Regions from separate parts of the Streptomyces sp. NPDC048142 genome, predicted to be linked through region 1. Evidence: riboswitches for the same ligand, from Rfam matches in the RefSeq annotation. Region 1 holds a riboswitch; each other region holds the start of a gene.

Evidence for each region. A riboswitch is a leader RNA that binds a small molecule or an ion and turns the genes downstream of it on or off. The one in region 1 is predicted to bind thiamine pyrophosphate.
Region 2: it holds a riboswitch for thiamine pyrophosphate, as region 1 does, so the genes downstream of both, ACGF2Y_RS02120 (thiamine ABC transporter substrate binding subunit) here and thiC (phosphomethylpyrimidine synthase ThiC) in region 1, are expected to answer to the same signal.
Region 3: it holds a riboswitch for thiamine pyrophosphate, as region 1 does, so the genes downstream of both, thiO (glycine oxidase ThiO) here and thiC (phosphomethylpyrimidine synthase ThiC) in region 1, are expected to answer to the same signal.

What each region holds. Positions count from the first base shown of each region.
Region 1 is NZ_JBIDBC010000002.1:252,041-259,316, reverse strand. Features, by position in the region: gene ACGF2Y_RS03765 (metallophosphoesterase) at 1-1,099, shown strand, start outside; gene ACGF2Y_RS03760 (hypothetical protein) at 1,303-2,133, shown strand; gene ACGF2Y_RS03755 (DUF805 domain-containing protein) at 2,256-2,612, opposite strand; gene thiC (phosphomethylpyrimidine synthase ThiC) at 2,997-4,775, opposite strand; TPP riboswitch at 4,768-4,901, opposite strand; gene ACGF2Y_RS03745 (YibE/F family protein) at 4,974-6,308, shown strand; gene ACGF2Y_RS03740 (SsgA family sporulation/cell division regulator) at 6,330-6,767, opposite strand; gene ACGF2Y_RS03735 (IclR family transcriptional regulator) at 6,868-7,276, opposite strand, start outside.
Region 2 is NZ_JBIDBC010000001.1:418,477-425,752, reverse strand. Features, by position in the region: gene ACGF2Y_RS02140 (sensor histidine kinase) at 1-753, shown strand, start outside; gene ACGF2Y_RS02135 (response regulator) at 747-1,415, shown strand; gene ACGF2Y_RS02130 (ABC transporter ATP-binding protein) at 1,564-2,598, opposite strand; gene ACGF2Y_RS02125 (ABC transporter permease) at 2,682-4,298, opposite strand; gene ACGF2Y_RS02120 (thiamine ABC transporter substrate binding subunit) at 4,382-5,479, opposite strand; TPP riboswitch at 5,561-5,677, opposite strand; gene rlmN (23S rRNA (adenine(2503)-C(2))-methyltransferase RlmN) at 5,767-6,873, opposite strand; gene ACGF2Y_RS02110 (phosphatidate cytidylyltransferase) at 6,974-7,276, opposite strand, start outside.
Region 3 is NZ_JBIDBC010000027.1:53,425-60,700, reverse strand. Features, by position in the region: gene pknB (Stk1 family PASTA domain-containing Ser/Thr kinase) at 1-1,430, opposite strand, end outside; gene ACGF2Y_RS27855 (thiazole synthase) at 1,650-2,444, opposite strand; gene thiS (sulfur carrier protein ThiS) at 2,447-2,719, opposite strand; gene thiO (glycine oxidase ThiO) at 2,716-3,906, opposite strand; TPP riboswitch at 3,904-4,015, opposite strand; gene ACGF2Y_RS27840 (hypothetical protein) at 4,069-4,410, shown strand; gene ACGF2Y_RS27835 (NAD(P)/FAD-dependent oxidoreductase) at 4,511-5,755, shown strand; gene ACGF2Y_RS27830 (Rv2175c family DNA-binding protein) at 5,838-6,203, shown strand; gene thiE (thiamine phosphate synthase) at 6,280-6,930, shown strand; gene metF (methylenetetrahydrofolate reductase [NAD(P)H]) at 7,069-7,276, shown strand, end outside.

The DNA.
Region 1 (7,276 bases):
TCCGCCGTATGCGCAGACACCCGTACCACCGCGGGCACAGGTGGCACCTCCTTCCCCGGTGCCACCGCGCGCGCCGGAACCGGACCCGTCGGCGCAGGGCGCCTCCGTGCCACCGCGGGTTCCCGCGCCGGCCGGGCCGCCGCATCCCGGCAACGCCGTCGTGGGCGACGGGCAGCCGGAGGGCTACACACCGACCGAGCGGGACCTGCCGGTCATCCGTCGCGGCGACACGGTCCAGGTGCGGACCGTCCCCGAGCCGGCCCCGGTCTCCGAGGACGGGCTCGGCCCGCTCTTCGTCGTCGGCGACGTCCACGGCTATCTGGACGAACTGCTGGCCGCCCTCGGCGAGCAGGGCCTCATCGACGCCGACGGGAACTGGGCCGCGGGCAACGCCCGGCTGTGGTTCCTCGGCGACTTCACCGACCGCGGTCCTGACGGCATCGGGGTCATCGACCTCGTCATGCGGCTCTCGGCCGAGGCGGCGGCGGCCGGCGGCTACTGCAAGGCCCTGATGGGCAACCACGAACTGCTGCTGCTCGGCGCCAAGCGGTTCGCCGACACCCCCGTCAACTCCGGGGCGGGCACCGCCACCTTCCAGGCCGCCTGGCTGCTCAACGGCGGCCAGAAGACCGACATGGAGCGCCTCCAGGACGTCCACCTCCAGTGGATGTCCCGGCTCGACGCGATCGTCGAGGAGGACGGGCATCTGCTGATGCACTCCGACACGACGGCCTACCTCGACTACGGGTCCACCATCGAGGACGTCAACGACACGATCACAGCCATTCTCACGCGTAACGACGCCGACGAGTGCTGGGACCTCTTCCGCAAGCTCACCAAGCGGTTCGCCTTCCGGGACGAGGGCGGCGCCGACGCGGTGCGCGAGCTGATGGCGACGTACGGCGGACAGCGCGTCGTCCATGGTCACAGCCCCATTCCGTACCTCCTGGGCGAGGTCGGCGCGGAGGAGGGCGAGGACAGCTCGGGGCCCGTGGTCAACGGCCCGCACGTGTACGCGGACGGCCTCGCCATCGCCATGGACGGCGGAGTGACCATGGCCGGAAAACTGCTGGTGGTTCAACTCCCGCTGCATGACTGACCGTCGGCGGGGAAGGCGCTCCAGGTTCCGCCTGCGCCGACCTCGCCGATCTTTGGGCCCGTCACCGGGCCCAATTCCGGAAACACACTGTCACCCCGTGCCGTGAGCGCTCTACCATCGGCACATCAGTGGCAGGCTCTCCTCCGTTTCCCCCCGATCGCCCGGTCCACGCGGGCAGCCGGGCACCGACGGAGCATCGGGGGATGCAGATGACAAGCGCTCCGCACCTGCTGGCCGAGGACGGACCCGAGTACGAGCGGATCCTGGGCGACGCACTCCGCCACGCTCACGAACGCCCGGATCTGGAGGGCGTCGGGGACCGGCTCAACACCGAACAGCTGCGCACCATGGCGCTCAGCGCCACGGCGCTGATCACTGCGGCCGCGGCGACCGAGTACGAGCACTACGTCAGGGCCCGGGGCGAACTGCGCCGGGCGGCGACCGCCGAAGGAGCCGACGGGGCCCCGGCCGTGGACGGGCCGCAGAGCACGGCTGCCGGATCGGGAGCCGGCATAGGCGCGGTCGTCACGGTCCTGACCCCGCTGCTCGCCGGGACCGCGGCCGTCATCTTCCTGCTCGTCGGCTACCTGCTGAAGGCGGTCAGCCCGTCGGTGGCCTTCGGCGACTCGATGGTCGCGGCCGGGTGGTTCTTCGCCGCGGTCGCCGCCGCGGCGATCCTGGTCGCGGCCGTCGGGCTGCTCGTCACCGCGCTCCGCAACGGAACGACGCCCCTGACCGCCGAGCACGAGGAACAGGAGCTTCCGGAGGAGGTCGCGCGGGCCAGGGAGGCCTGGCGCCACGCCCTGCTGGAGCGCGGCATCCTCCCGTTCCTCCGGGACGCCCTGGACGACCCCACCGCGGGGCCCGCCGCGCGGACCCCGCACCGTTCGCCCAACCGCATCCCGAAGGCCGGCTACAGCAGGCCGGACTTCTCCGGCCCGGACGACGGCCCGGCGGCCGGGCCCCGGCCGACCTTCACCAGTCCCGACTTCACGAGCCCGGACTTCGGCGGCCCCGAGCACCGCCCGGACTGAGGGCGGGGGCCGGACACGGGTCCCGGCCTCCTCCGCTTCCGGCTCCCGGACACACCGCGGGCCGGGGCGGCGAATGCCGCGCCCGGCCCGGGGAGACGCTCCGGACGGACCGGAGCGGTGGATCAGATCGCCTGCGGGGCCAGCTTCGGGTTGACGCCGTGCTGGTTCGCCTCCGGCTTGCCCTCCGAGGCGAGGAAGACGATCAGGATGATGGCGCCGACCAGCGGGATGAGCGCGATCAGCAGCCACCAGCCGGAACGACCGGTGTCGTGCAGGCGGCGCACGCCGACAGCGAGCGTCGGAACGAGAATCGCGACGCTGTAGATGAAGGACAGGAAGTCCGCGCCGATCAGGCCACCGATGATCGAGAGCACCACGCTGATGCCGACGCTGATGAGCGTGAACATCCAGTACTCCTTGCGGCGCGCGCGTCCGCTGAAGCCTGCGTAGTTCTTGAGTACTGCCAGGTACCAGTCCATGGTGATTCCCTCCCCGGGCCCCTGTTCAAGGGCCGCCAATTCTCAGCCAAGCTAGCCGGAAAGTAAGCCACAGATAAGCAAAGGGTCAAGGGCTGGTGAGCTGCGGGCCAAACGTACATAAAGCTGCCACACGACCGTATCCATACTGTCGCTTAACAAGGTGGCCAACCATGCCAAACAACCGTGAAATGGCGGCAGTTACCCAATAGGGCAGGAAACGCCCATAGCCTCCTGGCCGGATCGGCATCGGTGCTACGTGATCGCGCCTCGGCCGACCGGGGCCGCAGGTCCCGAGGAGGACCCGACCGCCGGACCCGAGAAGGACCCGACCGCCGGGGACGGGGAGGCCCCGACCGCCGGGGACGGGCCGGCGGCCGGGGCGGGTCAGTCGGCGATGGGCAGGTAGACCCGGTTGCCGGCGGCCGCGAACTCCTTCGACTTCTCGGCCATGCCCTGCTCGATCTCCTCCTGCGAACCGCCGTGCTGACGCCGGATGTCCTGGGAGATCTTCATCGAGCAGAACTTCGGCCCGCACATCGAGCAGAAGTGCGCCGTCTTCGCCGGTTCGGCGGGCAGCGTCTCGTCGTGGAACTCCCGCGCGGTGTCCGGGTCGAGGGCCAGATTGAACTGGTCCTCCCACCGGAACTCGAACCGCGCGTCGGACAGCGCGTCATCCCACTCCTGCGCGCCCGGGTGCCCCTTGGCGAGGTCGGCCGCGTGGGCGGCGATCTTGTAGGTGATCACGCCCGTCTTCACATCGTCCCGGTTGGGCAGCCCCAGGTGCTCCTTGGGCGTGACGTAGCAGAGCATCGCCGTGCCCCACCAGGCGATCATCGCGGCGCCGATACCGGAGGTGATGTGGTCGTAGGCGGGCGCGACGTCCGTGGTCAGCGGGCCGAGTGTGTAGAACGGCGCCTCCTCGCAGATCTCCTGCTGGAGGTCGATGTTCTCCTTGATCTTGTGCATCGGGACATGCCCCGGGCCCTCGATCATGGTCTGGACGCCGAACCGCTTGGCGACCGTGTTCAGCTCGCCCAGTGTGCGCAGCTCGGCGAACTGCGCCTCGTCGTTGGCGTCCGCGATCGAGCCGGGGCGCAGCCCGTCGCCGAGCGAGTAGGTGACGTCGTACGTCGCGAGGATCTCGCAGAGCTCCTCGAAGTGCTCGTAGAGGAACGACTCCTTGTGGTGCGCGAGACACCAGGCCGCCATGATCGAGCCGCCGCGCGAGACGATCCCGGTCTTACGACGGGCCGTCAGCGGGACGTACGGCAGGCGCACGCCGGCGTGCACCGTCATGTAGTCCACGCCCTGCTCGGCCTGCTCGATGACGGTGTCCTTGTAGATCTCCCAGGTCAGCTCCTCGGCCCGGCCGTCGACCTTCTCCAGGGCCTGGTAGAGCGGGACGGTGCCGATCGGCACGGGGGAGTTGCGCAGCACCCATTCACGGGTGGTGTGGATGTTGCGGCCGGTGGACAGGTCCATGACGGTGTCGGCGCCCCACTTCGTCGCCCAGGTCATCTTGTCCACCTCCTCCTCGATGGAGGAGGTGACGGCCGAGTTGCCGATGTTGGCATTGACCTTCACCAGGAACCGCTTACCGATGATCATCGGCTCGATCTCGGGGTGGTTGACGTTGGCGGGCAGCACCGCCCTGCCCTGCGCGATCTCCTCGCGGACGACCTCGGCCGCCACGTTCTCCCGGATCGCCACGTACTCCATCTCCGGGGTGATCTCCCCCCGTCGGGCGTACGCGAGCTGGGTGACGGGGCGCCCGTCGCGGCTGCGGCGCGGCTGGCGCGGGCGGCCGGGGAACACGGCGTCGAGGTTGCGCAGTCCGCCGCGCGGCGAGGTGTGCTTGAGCCCGTCGTCCTCGGGGCGGGCCGGACGGCCCGCGTACTCCCCCGTGTCGCCGCGGGCGATGATCCAGTTCTCCCGCAGCGGCGCGAGGCCGCGGCGGACATCGGTGTCGATGGTGGGATCGGTGTACGGCCCCGACGTGTCGTACAGCGTCACGTCCTTGCCGTTGGTGAGGTGCACCTGTCGGACCGGCACCCGGAGGTCCGGGCGCGAGCCCTGGACGTACCCCTTGTGCCAGCCGATGGACTTCCCGGCCTCGTCGTCGTTCCGATCGGAGGCAGGCGTGCGTGCGTCCGCTGTGGTCATGAGACCTACTCCCTACGCCGGCATTACCCGGTAACAGGTTCGGCGGTCGGCGCAGCGAGTCCCGTACGGATGTACGGCGATCAGCGCCCTCTCAGCCCGGTGCTCCGAGCTCCCGCGTGTACAAAGGTGCCTCCACGCTAGCGTCCTTCCCGGCGAGCTGACCAGAGAGGGTCCTCCCGTTCTTGCGATGATCGACCCGTGACCTCTCCCCAGAGCGACCCCTCGCCCCAGCCGCCCCAGGGCCACACCCACAGCCACGGACCGGCCGCCCCGGTCTCCAAGCACCTGCGCAAGGTCATCGCCGCCGTACTGATCCCGTTCGCGACGGCGGTCGTCGTCGGCCTGATCGCGTTCTGGCCCGGTGGCGTGCCCGACCACGAGCGCACCGGCGTCGGATTCGACCGGCAGACCCAGGACGGCAGGGTCGTCCAGGTCGACAAGGTCGACTGCGCGGACGTCAACGCCGCGCAGGTGCCCCCGACCGGCGACACCTCCACACCCTCGGGCCGGGAGGCCGTCAACGAGCAGGAGGGGGAGTGCTCGAAGGCCACCATCGAGGTGACCAGCGGCGACGACAAGGGCCGCAGGTTCGTCGAGGTGGTCCAGCCGGACGCGCCCCGCCAGCTGAGCGAAGGGCAGGGCGTGGTCGTGGCGTACGCCCCCGACGCGCCGCGCGACCTCCAGTACTCCGTGACCGACGTGGACCGGAAGATTCCGATGGCGCTGCTGGCCGGGATCTTCGCGCTGGCGGTGGTCGCGGTGGGCAGGATGCGCGGGGTGATGGCGCTGGTGGCGTTGGCCGTGTCGTTCGCCGTGCTGACCCTGTTCATCCTGCCGGCGATCCTGCAGGGATCGAATCCGCTGGTCGTGGCGGTGATCGGGGCCAGCGCGATCATGCTGGCGGCCCTCTATCTCTGCCACGGGGTGACGGCCCGTACGTCGGTCGCAGTCGTCGGCACGCTGATCTCGCTGCTGTTGATCGGGCTGCTGGGCTCCCTGTTCATCGACTGGGCGAGCCTGAGCGGCAACACCGACGACAACACCGGCCTCATCCACGGCCTGTACCCGGACATCGATATGAGCGGTCTGCTGCTGGCCGGCGTCATCATCGGTTCGCTCGGGGTGCTCGACGATGTGACGGTCACCCAGACCTCCGCCGTCTGGGAACTGCACCAGGCGGACCCGCAGATGGGTTGGAAGGGGCTGTACCGGGCAGGTATCCGGATCGGAAGGGACCACATCGCCTCGGTGGTCAACACGCTGGTGCTGGCGTACGCGGGCGCGGCGTTGCCGCTGCTGCTGCTCTTCTCCATCGCCCAGAGCAGTGTGGGGACGGTGGCCAACAGCGAGTTGGTCGCCGAGGAGATCGTCCGCACACTGGTCGGGTCGATCGGCCTGGTCGCCTCGGTGCCGGTGACCACGGCGCTCGCCGCGCTGGTCGTCTCCGCGGACCGCCCGGGGTCCGGCGGCGCACAGGCGGCTACGGCCGCGCCCGCGCGGTCCGGACGGGGCCGTCGTCGCAGGAAGGGATGACGAGCCGCCGGGTACACCCGGTCAGCCCGCGTTCTGCTCCTCGGCGAGGATGCGGCCCAGCGCATCCTCCAGGTTCCCGTCGAAGTCACCCAGCGTGTGCTCCTGACCGAGCGGTACGAGCTTGTCCGTCCGGTCGAGAAACGCCACCAGCGGTGCCGTACCCGCCCGGAACAGCGCACGGTCCGCACCGACCTGGAGCCGGATGTGCACATCTCCGAGGCCCTCGGGCTCGGTCGGGCCGATATGCACATCTCCGTCGCCGCTCGGGCTGTTGAGCCCGTCCAGCAGCAGTTCGCGGCCGAACGCCCAGGTCACAGGGGCATCGCCGGGCAGGTGGAACGTCATCCGGATGGCGTACGGGTCACCGACCTCGTACCGGAGCTCCACCGGGATACGGAACGAGAGCTCCTCGGAGACGAGGAAGCTCATCATGACCTCTGCTTGAACCGACTCGCGCATCGTTCAACCCCGCAGTAGATGAAACTGGCCAGGAATGATCCCCCAGGCCCTATTGACGCCATCGTGGTGCACGCGATAGCAGATCACAAGGAGTGATTTTTCAGATACTGATAGAGAACACGAACGAACGCAAGAGGCTGGCAACTTCGCCACGTAGCTGTTCGACTGCGGGCAGCAACCGTTCTTCCCGGTCCAGGGGTACGGAAATGGCCATCGCCGCAATGGTGGCACCGGCCGTGACGGGAATCGCGGCGCACACGGTCCCCAGTGCGTACTCCTGGCGTTCGATGACCGGTTCACCTCGTCGGAGGGTGCGCAGCCGCTCCAGAAGCGTGGCGCGATCTCGCACTGAGTAACGAGTGAGGGGCCGCACGGGGTGCCGGTCGAGGTGGTCCTCGCGGGCCCTCTCGTCGAGTTGGGCGAGCAGGCACTGGCCGATGGCGTGCGCGTGAGCCGTCTCCCGGAACGAGGCCCACTCCTCCACCGCCGGGGTGTCGGGAGCGTCCGCG
Region 2 (7,276 bases), on a different contig from region 1:
ACACTGGTGCTGACGGTGATGATCCTGGGCGCGGTGAGCACGGGCGACGCGGTGCGGGCACGCGAGGAGACCCGGCACACGCGGGCAGCCGCCCAGTCCCGGCTGCTGGCGATGGAGCGGCGGCAGGCGGCCGAGGCGGAACGAGCGGCAATAGCACGGGAGTTGCACGACATGATCGCGCATTCGGTGTCGGTGATCGCGGTACGGGCCGAGAGTGCCACGTACACGACTCCGGACCTCTCGCCCCCGGCCCGGGACGCCTTCCAGGAGATCGCGGGCACGGCACGGTCCTCGATGGCGGAGCTGCGGCGGCTGCTGGGGGTGCTGCGCACGGGTGACGGCGCGGATCCGGCCCCGCTCACCGCGCCACAGCCTTCACTGGCCGGCCTCGACGACCTCCTCGACCAGCACCGGGCGGTGGGCGGTGCGGCCGAGCTGCGCGTCACCGGCGAGCGGACAGCGCTGCCCGCGTCCTGGGAGCTGTCGGCGTACCGGATCGTCCAGGAGGCCCTGACGAACGCCCGGCGGCACGCCCCGGGTGCGCACACGGTCGTGGAACTCCACTACGGGACGGGCCTGTTGAGAGTCCGCGTGAGCGACGACGGGCCAGGCCCCGATCCGGCCGGCGGCTCCGGGCGCCCGGGACACGGGCTGGTGGGCATGGCCGAACGGGCCGCCCTGCTCGGCGGGGGACTCACCACGGGCCGGGGTCCGGCCGGCGGGTTTCTCGTGGAGGCGGAACTGCCGTGGTGATCCGGGTGCTGGTGGCCGACGACCAGGCGGTCGTCCGGACGGCGTTCTCCGGCCTGCTGAACACCCAGGACGACATCGACGTGGTCGGGGAAGCGGAGGACGGCGAACAGGCGGTGCACAGGGCGGCCGAACTACGGCCCGATGTGGCGCTGCTGGACATCCGGATGCCCCGGCTCGGCGGCATCGACGCGGCACGAGAGATCGTCGCGGCGTCGAACGGGGCGACCAGGGCGCTGATGCTGACGACGTTCGGTCTGGACGAGTACGTGTACGACGCCCTCAGCGCCGGAGCCAGCGGCTTCCTCCTCAAGGACGCGACCTTCCCCGAACTGCTGCACGCGGTACGGGTGGTGGCGGGCGGCCGCGCCCTGCTGGCCCCCGAGATCACCGGGCGGCTCATCGCCGAGTTCGCCCGGCAGCGGGTCGGCACTCCCCCGCCGCGTTCGGTCGACGGGCTGACCACGCGCGAGGCCGAGGTACTCGTCCTGATCGCCCGTGGCCTGTCGAACGCGGACATCGCCGAGCGGCTGACCATCACCGACCACACGGTGAAGACCCACATCAACCGGCTGTTCGCGAAGATGGGACTGCGGGACCGGGCGCAGGCGGTGATCCTGGCGTACGAACGGGGTCTCGTGGTGGCGGGAACGCAGACACGATAGGGGCATCCGCCACCCCGGCCGTCTCAGGAGGCATCCGCACCGGCCGCCTCGGCAGGTGCCCGCCCGTGCCGCCCCAGCAGGTGCCCGCCCGTACCACCTCGGGAAGCATCCACACCGGCCGGCCCAGCGGGTACCCGCCCGTGCCACCTCAGCGGGTGCCCGCCCCGGCCGCCAGTACCACCGTCTCCGCCGCGTCGAAGCGGACACCCACGACCGCGCCCTCGTCCGGGGTGTCCCGCAGGGCGCATTCGGCCTCCAGCACCGGTGCGTTCCCGGGCATCAGGCGTACGGTCACGTGGTTCCCCCGGAAGGTGCGGACGCCGACCGTGCAGCGCAGTCCGTCCTCGGGGGCGCCGATCAGCACCCCGGCGGGGCGGACCAGCAGGTCGACCTCGCCCTGCGGGGAGCCCTCGGGCACCGGGACCTTGCCCCAGGCGGTGACGGCGGCCTGTCCGGTCACGGTCGCCGGGGTGACGTTGTCGAAGCCGAGGAACCGGGCGACGAACGCGGAGGCGGGACGCTGCCAGACATCCAGCGGGCTGCCCTCCTGCGCGATCCGGCCGTCCCGCATCACGACGACCCGGTCGGCGAGCGCGAACGCCTCGCCCTGGTCGTGCGTGACGGCCAGCACCGTCGTGCCCAGCTCCTGGAAGAGCGTGCGCAGTTCGACGACGAGCCGTTCGCGGAGGCTGCGGTCGAGCTGGCCGAGCGGCTCGTCCAGCATCAGGAGCTTCGGGCGCGGGGCGAGGGCGCGGGCCAGGGCGACGCGCTGCTGCTCACCGCCGGACAGCGCGGCGACCGCGCGGCGTTCGGCCCCGGGCAGGCCGACCAGCTCCAGCAGTTCGCGGACCCGGCGCCCGGCCTCGGCCCGGCCGACGCCGTGCATCCGCAGCCCGAAGGCGACATTGGCGCCGGCATCGCGGTGCGGGAAGAGCTGGTGGTCCTGGAACATCAGGCCGAGCCCGCGCCGGTGCACCGGGACGCCCGCCTGGTCCCGGCCGGCCAGCAGGACCCGGCCGCCGTCCATGGGCTGGAGCCCTGCGACGGCCCGGAGCAGGGTGGACTTCCCGCTGCCGCTGGGTCCGAGCAGGCACACGATCCGGTGGTCGGCGACCTCCAGGTCCACCGCGTCCAGCGCCGTCCGCTTCCCGAACCGTACGGTGGCGGATTCCAGACTCAGCATGAGCGCCGCTCCCCTGCCATCGCTTCCCCTACTGCCACTTCCCTTGCCGCCGCTTCCCCTGCCGTCACTTCCCCTGTCATCGTTCAGAACTCCCCGGATCGGTCGGTGCGGATACGTTCGAGGAGCAGCAGCGACACCGCGCACACCAGCATCAGGATCGTGCTGAGGGCCATCGCCTGCCCGTAGTTGAGCTCCCCCGACCGGCCCAGCAGCCGGGCCACGGCGACCGGCAGGGTCGGGTTGTCCGGCCGCGCGATGAAGACCGTCGCGCCGAACTCCCCGAGGGAGACGGCGAAGGCGAAGCCCGCCGCGACCAGCACCGCCCGCCGCACCAGCGGCAGATCGACCTCCCGCCAGGCCCGCAGCGGCGAGGCTCCCAGCACGGCGGCGGCCTCCCGCAGCCGGTCGTCGACCGCGCGCAGCACGGGCAGCATCGTCCGTACGACGAAGGGGACGCCGACCAGCGCCTGCGCCAGCGGAACCAGGATCCAGGAGGTCCGCAGGTCGAGCGGCGGCTCGTCCAGGGTGATCAGGAAGCCGAAGCCGACCGTGACGGCGGACACCCCGAGCGGCAGCATCAGCAGCGCGTCGAAGCCGCGGACCAGCCGTCCGGCCCGCCGGGTCAGGGCCGCCGCCGCGAGCCCGCCGACGACGAGGGCGATGAGCGTCGCGACGAGCGCGTACCGCAGGGAGTTCCCGACGGCTTCCAGCGGCGGCACCAGGAAGGTGGAGGAGCCGCCCGACCCGGCGGACTGGAGGGCCCGGTAGTAGCCGAAGCCGTAACCGCCGGATCCGTCGAAGGACCGCTCCACCAGCACCCCGAGCGGCATCAGGATCAGCAGCAGCGCGGTGAGCAGGACACCGCCGAGCAGCGCCCACTGTCCGGGGCCGCGCGGCCGGCGGGAGGTCCGGGCCGGGTCGACGAGCTTCAGCGCCCGCTCCCGGCGGCGTACGGTCGCGGCGTGCACGGCGAGGATCCCGCCGACCGCGGCGAACTGCACCAGGGTCAGCACGGCGGCCGTCGGCAGGTCCAGCAGCTGCGCGGTCTGCCGGTAGATCTCCACCTCCAGGGTGGAGTACGCCGGTCCGCCGAGGATCTGCACGACGCCGAAGGAGGTGAAGGTGAAGAGGAAGACCATCAGCGCGGCGGCGGCGACGGCCGGGGCGAGCGCGGGCAACGTCACCCGGCGGAAAGCGGCGAACCGTCCGGCCCCCAGCACCCGGGCGGCCTCCTCCTGGCGGGGGTCCAGCTGCGACCACAGCCCGCCCACCGTGCGTACGACCACGGCGTAGTTGAAGAAGACATGGGCCAGCAGGATCGCCCACACGGTCGTGTCGAGGCGGACGCCCCACAGTTCGTCGAGGAGTCCGCCACGTCCGAGCAGCGCCAGGAACGCGGTGCCGACGACGACGGACGGCAGCACGAACGGCACCGTGACGACCGCCCGCAGCACCTGTTTGCCGGGGAAGTCGAAGCGGGCGAAGACATACGCCCCGGGCAGGGCGATCAACAGGGTGAGCGCGGTCGAGGCGAGGGCCTGCCAGGTGGTGAACCAGAGAACGCCGAGGATGTCCGGGCGGGCCAGCACCTCGCCGATCCGCCCGAGCTGCCAGTCGCCGCCCGCCTTGAGCCCGCGGCCGACGATCGCGGTCACGGGGTAGGCGAAGAACAGCGCGAAGAACGCGACGGGCACGGCCATCAGGCCGAGCCGCACCGCGGTCCCGCGCCGACCGGCCCCGCCACCGGCGGGCCGGACGGGCTCGGCGGCCTTCGCCTCGGGCCCTACTTCAGGACCAGCGACTGCCACGACTGGATCCACTGCTCACGGTTGGCGGCGATCTTCTCGGGCTCGACGGTGGGCGGCGTCTCGACGCTCTCGCCGAACTCGGTGAACAGCGCGGGGAGCTTCGTGTCCTTCACGACCGGGTTCACGAACATGTTCAGCGGCATGTCCTCCTGGAACGTCTTGCTGATCATGAAGTCCAGCAACGCCTTGCCGCCCGCCTCGTTCTTCGCCCCGGTCAGCAGCCCGGCGTACTCGGTCTGCCGGAAGCAGGTGCCGGTGGCGACCCCGGTGGGGGCCTCCTTGGGCTGCGGGTCGGCGTAGAGCACCTCGACGGGCGGGCTGGAGGCGTAGCTGACGACGAGCGGCCGGTCCGCGTTGGCCTTCTTGCCGCCCGCGGAGCCGGAGAACTCCTCGTTGTACGCCTGCTCCCAGCCGTCGACGACCTTGACGCCGTTGGCCTTCAGCTTCTTCCAGTACGCCTCGTAGCCGTCCTCGCCCTGGGTGGCGATGGTGCCGAGGAGGAAGCCGAGACCGGGCGAGGAGCTCGCGGCGTTCTCGGTGACGAGGAGGTTCTTGTACGCGGGCTCGATCAGGTCCTCGAAGGTCTTCGGCGGCGCGAGCTTCTTGTCGGCGAAGTACTTCTTGTCGTAGTTGACGCAGATGTCTCCGGTGTCGACGGGCGTCACCCGGTGCTTCTCGTCCGTCTGCGTGTCCGCCGCGACCGTGTCCAGGCCCTTGGCCTCGTACGCGGTGAACAGACCGTTGTCGAGGGCGCGGGAGAGCAGGGTGTTGTCGACGCCGAAGAAGACGTCGCCGCGCGGGGAGCCCTTGGTGAGGATCTCCTGGTTGAGCGCGGCTCCGGCGTCGCCGCTCTTGAGGATCTCGACGGTGTAACCGGTCTCCTCGGCAAACGCCTTCAGCACCCCGTCCGAGACGCTGAAGGAGTCGTGGCTGACCAGGGTCACGGTCTTGGAGCCGGTGCCCTTGGACGCCCCGGAGCCCGCGGGACCGTCGTCGCTGCCGCAGCCCGCGAGCACGGTGACGCCGAGAGCGGCGGCGAGCGCGGCCGCCGCGTACTTCGTGGTGGTGTTCATGTGATTCCTCCTGGAGGTGACCAGGAAGAGACGCGGCCCCGCCCGCTGTCCGGCGAACCGGAAGCGGGCAGGGCGCAACAGCTTGAGTAAGGTCCGAACTTCCTACCCGGAATGACCCGGGCGAGGTTCAGAGGGTCTGCGGCCAACCTGTCCTTGGTGCCGCACTCTCAGCGCTGTGGCGCTCCCCTGTCGGAATATGAAGTTGATTTCGGCCCAGGCTACACCGGCGGTTTTCGGCCGGGCCGTGCGGTCTCCGGTCTTTGCGCGGTCGCTGCTGCGCCGAGGTCTCAGCGCTCGGAGGCCGCCAGCTGCCCGCAGGCTCCGTCGATCTCCTGGCCACGGGTGTCCCGGACGGTGACTGGCACGCCGTGGGCCGCGATGGCCTCGACGAACGCCTTCTCGTCCTCGGGCCGCGAGGCGGTCCACTTGGAGCCGGGCGTGGGGTTCAGCGGGATCAGGTTGACGTGCACCCGCTTGCCCTTGAGCAGCCGGCCGAGCAGGTCGCCGCGCCAGGCCTGGTCGTTGATGTCCCGGATCAGGGCGTACTCGATGGAGATCCGGCGGCCGGACTTCTCGGCGTACTCCCAGGCGGCGTCCAGCACCTCGCGGACGTTCCACCGGGTGTTGACGGGGACCAGGGTGTCGCGCAGCTCGTCGTCCGGGGCGTGCAGCGAGACGGCGAGGCGGCACTTGAAGCCCTCGTCGGAGAAGCGCAGCATGGCCGGGACAAGGCCCACGGTGGAAACGGTGATCCCGCGCTGCGAGAGGCCGAGGCCGTCCGGCTCCGGGTCGGTGAGCCGGCGGATCGCGCCGACCACGCGGTTGTAGTTGGCGAGCGGCTCGCCCATGCCCATGAAGACGATGTTGGAGAGCCGCGCGGGGCCGCCGGGCACCTCGCCGTCGCGCAGGGCGCGCATGCCGTCGACGATCTGGTGCACGATCTCGGCGGTCGACAGGTTGCGGTCGAGGCCGGCCTGCCCGGTGGCGCAGAAGGGGCAGTTCATTCCGCAGCCGGCCTGCGAGGAGATGCACATGGTGACGCGCTCCGGGTACCGCATCAGGACGGACTCGACGAGCGTCCCGTCGTGCAGCTTCCACAGGGTCTTGCGTGTCGTGTCGTCGTCGCAGCTGATGTGCCGGATCACGGACATCAGGTCGGGGAACAGCGCCTCGGCGAGCTTCTCCCGCGACGCGGCCGGGATGTTGGTCCACTCGGCCGGGTCGTGCGCGTACCGCGCGAAGTAGTGCTGCGAGAGCTGCTGGGCGCGGAACGGCTTCTCACCGGTCGCGGCGACCGCTTCCTTGCGCTCGGCGGGCGTGAGGTCGGCGAGGTGCCGCGGCGGCTTCTTGGCTCCGCGGGGCGCGACGAAAGTGAGTTCTCCGGGCTTAGGCATGGTTCATCCAGTGTGGCAGACAGACGGGTGAGGGCCCGCCGCCCTGTGGACAACGGACCCTCACTCGAAGAACGTGCAGGTGGGAAGGGGTGTCTGGCGCTCAGCCCGAACCCACGAACAGCACCAGCAGCAGCCAGACGACCGGTGCGGTGGGCAGCAGCGAGTCCAGCCGGTCCATGATGCCGCCGTGGCCGGGGAGCAGGGTGCCCATGTCCTTGATCCCGAGGTCCCGCTTGATCATGGACTCGCCGAGGTCGCCGAGGGTGGCGCTGGCGGCGACCGCGAAGCCGAGCAGCAGGCCCTGCCACCAGGCGCCGCCGTCGATCAGGAACTCCATGCACAGCGCGCCGGCGACCATCGCGAAGCCCACGGCTCCGAACAGGCCCTCACGGGTCTTGCCGGG
Region 3 (7,276 bases), on a different contig from region 1:
GTCACCATCCCGGGGGCCAGGCCCACCTTCTTCAGGGAACGCCGGGCGTCCGCGAGGGAACCGCCCACGACATCGGGCACCCGCACGATCTCCGGGCCCCGGGAGACGACGAGCCTCACCGAGCCGTTGCCCCGGATCCGCTCGCCCGACGCGGGATCGCTGCTCACGACCGAGCCCCGCTCGACGGTGTCGCTGAAGACCCGGTCCACGCCCTTGAGCCCGAGCCCGCTGTCCGCGAGCCGCTGCTCGGCGGCCTTCTGGGTCTGGCCCAGCAGTGAGGGGACCTGGGTGAACTGCCCGGAGTTGATGTACCAGACACCCGCCCCGATGCCCAGGGTCAGCAGGACGGCGGTGAGGACGGTGATGAGCTTGCGGTGCGGCCCGCCGAACGGGCGGCGCCGGCCGGTCCCGCGCCGGGCCCCGGCGGGCCCCGGCGGAGGCATCTCCAGGCGGCTGGTGCGGTGCACGACCCCGCCGTCGCCGCCACCGTCCGCCGGGAGAGCCCGCGGGATCACGCTCGTACGGTCGTCCGCGCCGTCGTGTGCCTGTGCCAGCGCCTGCGGCGGTACGGCGTCCAGCTCGGCGTCGCTCAGCGCGGCGCGGGCCTCCCGCGTCTCGGCCAGCAGCAGCACCGCGTCGTGCGGGCGCACCTCGGGATTGCGGGCCGTCGCGCTCGCCACCAGGCTGTCCAGCGCGACCGGGAGCCCCGGCACCACGGCGGACGGGGCCGGGACGTCGGCGTTGAGGTGATGGTAGATGACCTGGGCGGCGTTCTCGCCGGTGTGCGGCTTGGCGCCGGTCAGCATCTCGTACAGCACGACCCCGCAGGCGTACACATCACTGCGGGTGTCGGCCGTGCCGTGCTCGATCTGCTCGGGGGCCAGATACGACACCGTGCCCAGCAGCGAGCCGGTGCTGTCGGTGGCCGTCCCGACCGCCCTGACCAGGCCGAAGTCGGCGACCTTCACCCGGCCGTCGTCCCCTATCAGGACGTTCTCCGGCTTCATGTCGCGGTGCACGAACCCCGCCCGGTGCGCGGCGCCGAGCGCGGCGAGGACCGGCTCCAGGATGTCCAGGGCCGCCCGGGGCTGCAGGGCGCCCCGCTCGCGCAGCACATCGCGCAGGGTGCAGCCCGCCACGTACTCCATCGCGAGATAGACGTACGCGCCCTGGGCGCCCTGGTCGAAGACCGCGACGACATTGGGGTGCGCGAGGCGGGCCACCGACTTGGCCTCACGGATGAAGCGCTCGACGAACGAGACGTCGGTGGCGAGCGCCGGATGCATCACCTTGAGGGCGAGCACCCGGTCCAGGCGGGTGTCCACGGCCCGGTAGACCGTGGCCATCCCGCCGACGGCGATGCGTGCCTCTATGCGATACCGGCCGTCGAGCAGCTGCCCGACGAGAGGGTCCTGGAGGGTCGTGTCCACCCGGAGAGTCTACGAGCCGCCACCGACACCCCGGACGGACCGGGGCGGTGCCGGGGCCGTTCTGCAGCCGATCCGTGACAGGGACACGTCCCACGTGGCGGGACCATGGCGAGGGCGCGTCCGGGGTGGCGGGCCCGTGGCGGGCCCGTGGCGGGGTCACGTCCTATGTGGCGAGTGCGTGGCAGGGGCACGCCCCACGTGGCGAGTCCGCGCAGGTGCTCAGAACGCCGGGCGCTCCGGATCGAGCACCGCCCGCCCGTCCATCGGCGACGAGGCCTCGGCGAAGTGGCGGCGCGGAATCCGGCCCGCCCGGTACGCGAGCCGCCCGCCCTCCACCGCGTGACGCATCGCGGCGGCCATCAGCTCCGGCTCCTGGGCCCGGGTCACCGCCGAGGCCAGCATCACGGCCGCGCACCCCAGCTCCATCGCCTGCGCCGCGTCCGAGGCCGTCCCGGCGCCGGCGTCGAGGATCACCGGCACCCCGGCCCGCTCGACGATCAGCTCGAAGTTGTGCGGGTTGCGGATGCCGAGCCCGGAGCCGATGGGAGAGCCGAGCGGCATGATCGCCGCGCACCCCACGTCCTCCAGCTTCCGGGCCAGGACCGGATCGTCGTTGGTGTACGGCAGCACGACGAACCCGTCGTCGACCAGGATCTCCGCCGCGTCCAGCAGCTCGACGGTGTCGGGCAGCAGGGTCCGTTCGTCGGCCATCACCTCCAGCTTCACCCAGTCGGTGCCGAGCGCCTCCCGGGCCAGCCGGGCGGTCAGCACCGCCTCGCCCGCGGTGAAGCAGCCCGCGGTGTTCGGCAGGACCTGGATGGAGAGCCGCTCCAGCACCGAGAGCACCGAACCCCGCACGGTCGGGTCCAGCCGGCGCATCGCGACGGTGGTCAGCTCGGTGCCGGAGGCGATCAGCGAACGCTCCAGCACCTCCAGGCTCGGGGCACCGCCGGTGCCCATGATCAGCCGGGAGCCGAACGTGGCAGGACCCAGCGTGAAGACGTCGTCCGACATGGTCAGCCTCCCTGCACGGCGGTCAGTACCTCGACGCGGTCGCCCTCGCCGAGCGGCGTGGCGGCCCACCGGCCGCGCGGGACGACGCTCTCGTTGACGGCGACGGCGACTCCGGAGCGGGCCGGGGTCAGGGTGGCCACGAGGGCGTCCAGGGCCGTCCCGGCGGGGACGGCACGGGCTTCCCCGTTCACCGAGACGGAAACCGAAGCCCCGGACGGTACGGGAGCGGAGGCCGGGGCGGAGGCGGGCTCCGGCGCGGTGGGCTGCTGGGTCATGCGGGCTGCTCCTGGAGTGCGGGGGCGGCGGGGAGTGCCGGTGCGAACCGGCCGGGGGCGAAGGGGCGGGCCGTCTCGGGCAGCTCGCCGGTGGTGAGGGCGTCGGCCATCGCGTCCCCGGTGACGGGGGTCAGCAGGACGCCGTTGCGGTGGTGGCCGGTGGCGAGCAGCAGGCCGGGCAGGGCGGTCGGGCCGAGCAGCGGGGCGTTGTCGGGCGACGCGGGGCGCAGACCGGCCAGGGTCTCGGTGAGCGGCAGCTCGGTGATGCCGGGCACCAGCTCGTGGGCGTCGCGCAGCAGCTCGTACACCCCGCCGGCGGTGACCGTGGTGTCCCAGCCCATCTCCTCGCTGGTGGCGCCGATCACCAGCTCGCCGTTCTCGCGCGGCACGAGGTAGAGATGGCCGCCCCGGACCACGGCGCGCACGGTACGGCCGAGGAAGGGGGCGTACGCCGGGGGCACGGTGAGCCGGATGACCTGGCCCTTGACCGGTCTGACCGGCGGTACGAGCTCCGGCGGGAGCCCCGCGAGCCGGCCGCTGAGACTGCCCGCGGCGAGCACGACCTGATCGGCCGCGAACTCCGTGCCGTCGCCGAGCAGCGCCCCGGCGGCCCGGCCCCCGGCGACGGTGAGCCGCTCGGCGGTGGTCCGGCGGAACACGACCCCGGCCCGCTCGCACGCGGTCAGCAGCGCCGCGGCGAGGCGGCGCGGATCCACCTGGTGGTCGCCGTCGACCCGGAGGCCGCCCCGGACGCCCGGGGCCAGCATCGGCTCCAGGCGGCGGCACTCACGGCCGCTCAGCCAGGTCGACTCCAGGCCCGAACGCTCCTGGAGGGCGTGCAGTTCGCGCAGATGCGCCCGGTCGTCGGAGTCCAGGGCGACGGCGAGCGTCCCGCAGGCGCGGAAGCCGGTGTCCCGGCCGCTCGCCTCCTCCAGCTCGGCCACGAACGCCGGATAGCGGGCGGCGGAGGCGAGGTTGAGCCCGAGCAGCATCTGCTCGCCGTAGTGCAGTTCGGTGACGGCCGCCAGCATGCCCGCCGCGACCTGTGCGGCGCCGCCGCCCGGTGCGGGATCCGCCACGGTGACGCCCAGCCCCCGCTGGGCGGCCCGCCACGCGGTGACCAGGCCGATGATTCCGCCCCCGATGACGAGGACGTCGGATCCGGAGGTTCTCCGCGAGATACGCATGGGTGTCCAGCCCCTCCCTTCGCCGGCATGACCCGGAGCAGGTTCGTACGGTCGGAGGCCGCCAGCCTCCCTCTCAGCCCGGTGCGTCCGGGCTCCCGCGAGTGTTCTACCTTGGCCACCCTAAACCCACTCGCCCATGGCACAGTCAAGGGAGCAGCCACCGTGGCCCGTTCACTCGACGGACTCGTCCTGGCCCCGGTCGCCGACCAGGCGCCCGGCCAGGTCGGCACCCGCACCCGCTTCACCTACCACGAGCGGGACGGCCGGATCTGGGCCGAGTACGCGGGCGGCGACGTGGTCCGCGGCCATCTCGTCGGCACCCGGGCCGGGGACGTGCTGGACTTCCGTTACGTGCAGCTCAAACAGGACGGAACGACCTCGTCCGGGCACTGTCTCTCCACGGTCGTCGACCTCGCGGACGGCCGGGTGCGGCTGGAGGAGCGGTGGGCCTGGGAGTCCCAGGAGGGCAGCGGGACCAGCGTGGTGGAAGAGCTCGCTTCCTGAGCCCGTTCCCCGGGGCCCCTCGGCCTCGTTCCCCGCGTCCCCGCAGCTCCTTCCCCGCGACCCCCTACCTGGCAGTCCGTCAGTTGAATAAGGTGGACAGGTGAGCGAGCAGACAGAGCAGCGGGCGGCGCGGCAGCGGACACGGCACGTCGTGGTCGTCGGGGCGGGCATGGCGGGCGTGCAGAGCGCCGTGGCCCTGCGCGAGGCGGGCTTCACCGGGCCGGTCACCCTGATCGGCGCCGAGCCCCACCAGCCCTACGACCGACCGCCGCTGTCCAAGGCCGTGCTGCTGGGCAAGGCCGAGGACTCCGCCTTCGACGTCGACTTCGAGGCGCTGGACATCACCCTGCGCCTGGGCCTGCACGTCACCGCCCTGCGCGCCGCCGACCACGTGCTGGACACCGCCGACGGGCCGGTTCCCTACGACGCCCTGGTCCTGGCGACCGGCGCGGAGCCCCTGACCCTGCCCGGCACCGAAGGCGTGCCCGGCGTCCATCTGCTGCGCACCCTCGACGACGCCGCCCGGCTGCGGCCCGTCCTGGAGCGGCAGCACGACGTGGTCGTCGTCGGGGCGGGCTGGATCGGCGCGGAGTTCGCCACCGCCGCCCGTGCCGCGGGCTGCGCGGTCACCGTCGTCGAGGCCGCCGCCCGCCCGCTCGCGGGCACCCTGCCCGCCGAGGTGGCCGCCCCGATGGCCGACTGGTACGCCGACAGCGGCGCCGAACTCCTCACCGGGGCGCGGGTCGACCGCGTCGAGGAGGGGGCCGTCATCCTCGCGGACGGCCGCATCCTGCCCGCCGGGGCCGTGGTCGTCGGCATCGGCGCGCGCCCCGCCACCGACTGGCTGGCCGGCTCCGGGGTCGCACTCGGCCCGGACGGCTCGGTCACCGCCGACAGCGCGCTGCGCACCTCGCTGCCCGATGTGTACGCGGTCGGGGACTGCGCCTCCTTCCCCTCCGCCCGCTACGGGACACGCCTGCTGATCCACCACTGGGACAACGCCCTCCAGGGCCCGCGCACCGCGGCCGCCGCGATCATGGCCGTCCAGGACGGCGGACCGCTCCCCGTCCACGACCCCGTCCCGTACTTCTGGTCCGAGCAGTTCGGCCGCTTCGTGCAGTACGCCGGCCACCACGCGGTCGCCGACACCCTGCTGTGGCGCGGCGACGGGGCGGACGCGGCCTGGTCGGTGTGCTGGCTGCGCGACGGCGCGCTGGCCGCCGTGCTCGCCGTGGGGCGCCCGCGCGACCTCGCACAGGGCCGCAGGCTCATCGAATCGGGGGCCGTCCTGGACCCGGAGAAGGTGGCCGACCCCGCCGTACCACTGAAGTCCGCCGCCCTGTGAGGGGCCCGGGACCCGCCGCGGCCCACCCCCGTACGGTCGGCCCGGCTACCGACTGTCAGTCCTGGATGGCACGCTTGTCCCTGTGACCGAGATTGACGCAAAGACCGATGCTCTCGTCCCCGCCTGGCTCCACCTTCCCGACATCGCGGAAATGCTCGATGTCCAGGTGACGCGCGTACGGCAGCTGGTCAAGGAGGGCCAGCTCATCGCCGTACGCCGTGGTGAGAACCGGACGCTCCAGGTGCCCGCCGCCTTCATCGACGGCGACAAGGTGGTCAAGGGCCTCTCCGGCACCCTGACCCTCCTGAGGGACGACGGCTATTCCGACGAAGAGATGCTGGAGTGGCTCTTCACTCCCGACCCGACCCTGCCCGGCACCCCCGCACAGGCGCTGAGCGAGAATCGCGGTACGGAGGTGAAGCGCCGCGCCCAGGCGCTCGCCGTCTGACCGATACGACAGGAAGCGGAGCACGGGCCGCCCGCTGCGGCCCGTGCACCGTCACGACCACGGGGGAGCACCACCCATGTCCACGTCTCGCGAGCAGCTGTCCGACGCCCGGCTCTACCTGTGCACGGACGCCCGCAAGCGGCAGGGCGACCTCCCCGCCTTTCTGGACGCCGTGCTCGCCGGCGGCGTCGACATCGTCCAGCTCCGGGACAAGGGCATGGAGGCCGCCGAGGAGCTGGAGCATCTCGCCGTCCTCGCCGACGCCTGCCGCCGGCACGGCAAGCTCCTCGCGGTGAACGACCGCGCCGACGTCGCCCACGCCGTCGGCGCCGACGTCCTGCACCTCGGGCAGGGCGACCTGCCGGTGCCGGCCGCTCGTGCGATCATCGGCGCCGACCGGCTGATCGGCCGCTCCACACACGCCGAGGCCGAGGTCGACGCCGCCGTAGCCCAGGACGGCGTGGACTACTTCTGCACCGGCCCCTGCTGGCCCACCCCCACCAAGCCCGGCCGCCACGCTCCGGGCCTCGACCTCGTGCGCCACGCCGCTTCCCTCGACCAGCCGCGCCCCTGGTTCGCGATCGGCGGGATCGACGCCGGCAATCTGGATCAGGTGCTGGACGCCGGGGCCCGCCGTGTCGTCGTCGTCCGGGCGATCACCGAGGCCGACGACCCGGCCGGCGCCACCGCCGAGCTGGCCCGGCGTATCCGGGCGCACGCGCTCTGAGATTTCCCGCGCGCGCCGAAGCGCCGATGGGGGGACATCTCGGGCACTTGTCCGATGGGTGGACAGCAGTCCGACAAAATGAGGCAAACTTTCCCGCTGTGGTTGGGGGAGTCTCCACCCCCTGGTTAACCTCCCCTTATGGCCCTTGGTACACCCTCCACCAGGACGGATCACGCGCGCACGGTGCGTGACCTGCTAGCGACCGGCAAGACGTCGTACTCCTTCGAGTTCTGGGCGCCCAAGACGGAAAAAGGTGAGCGGAACCTCTGGAACGCCCTGCGCCGGGTCGAGGCGGTCCGCCCGAGCTTCGTCTCCGTGACGTACGGCGCCGGCGGCTCCACCCGTG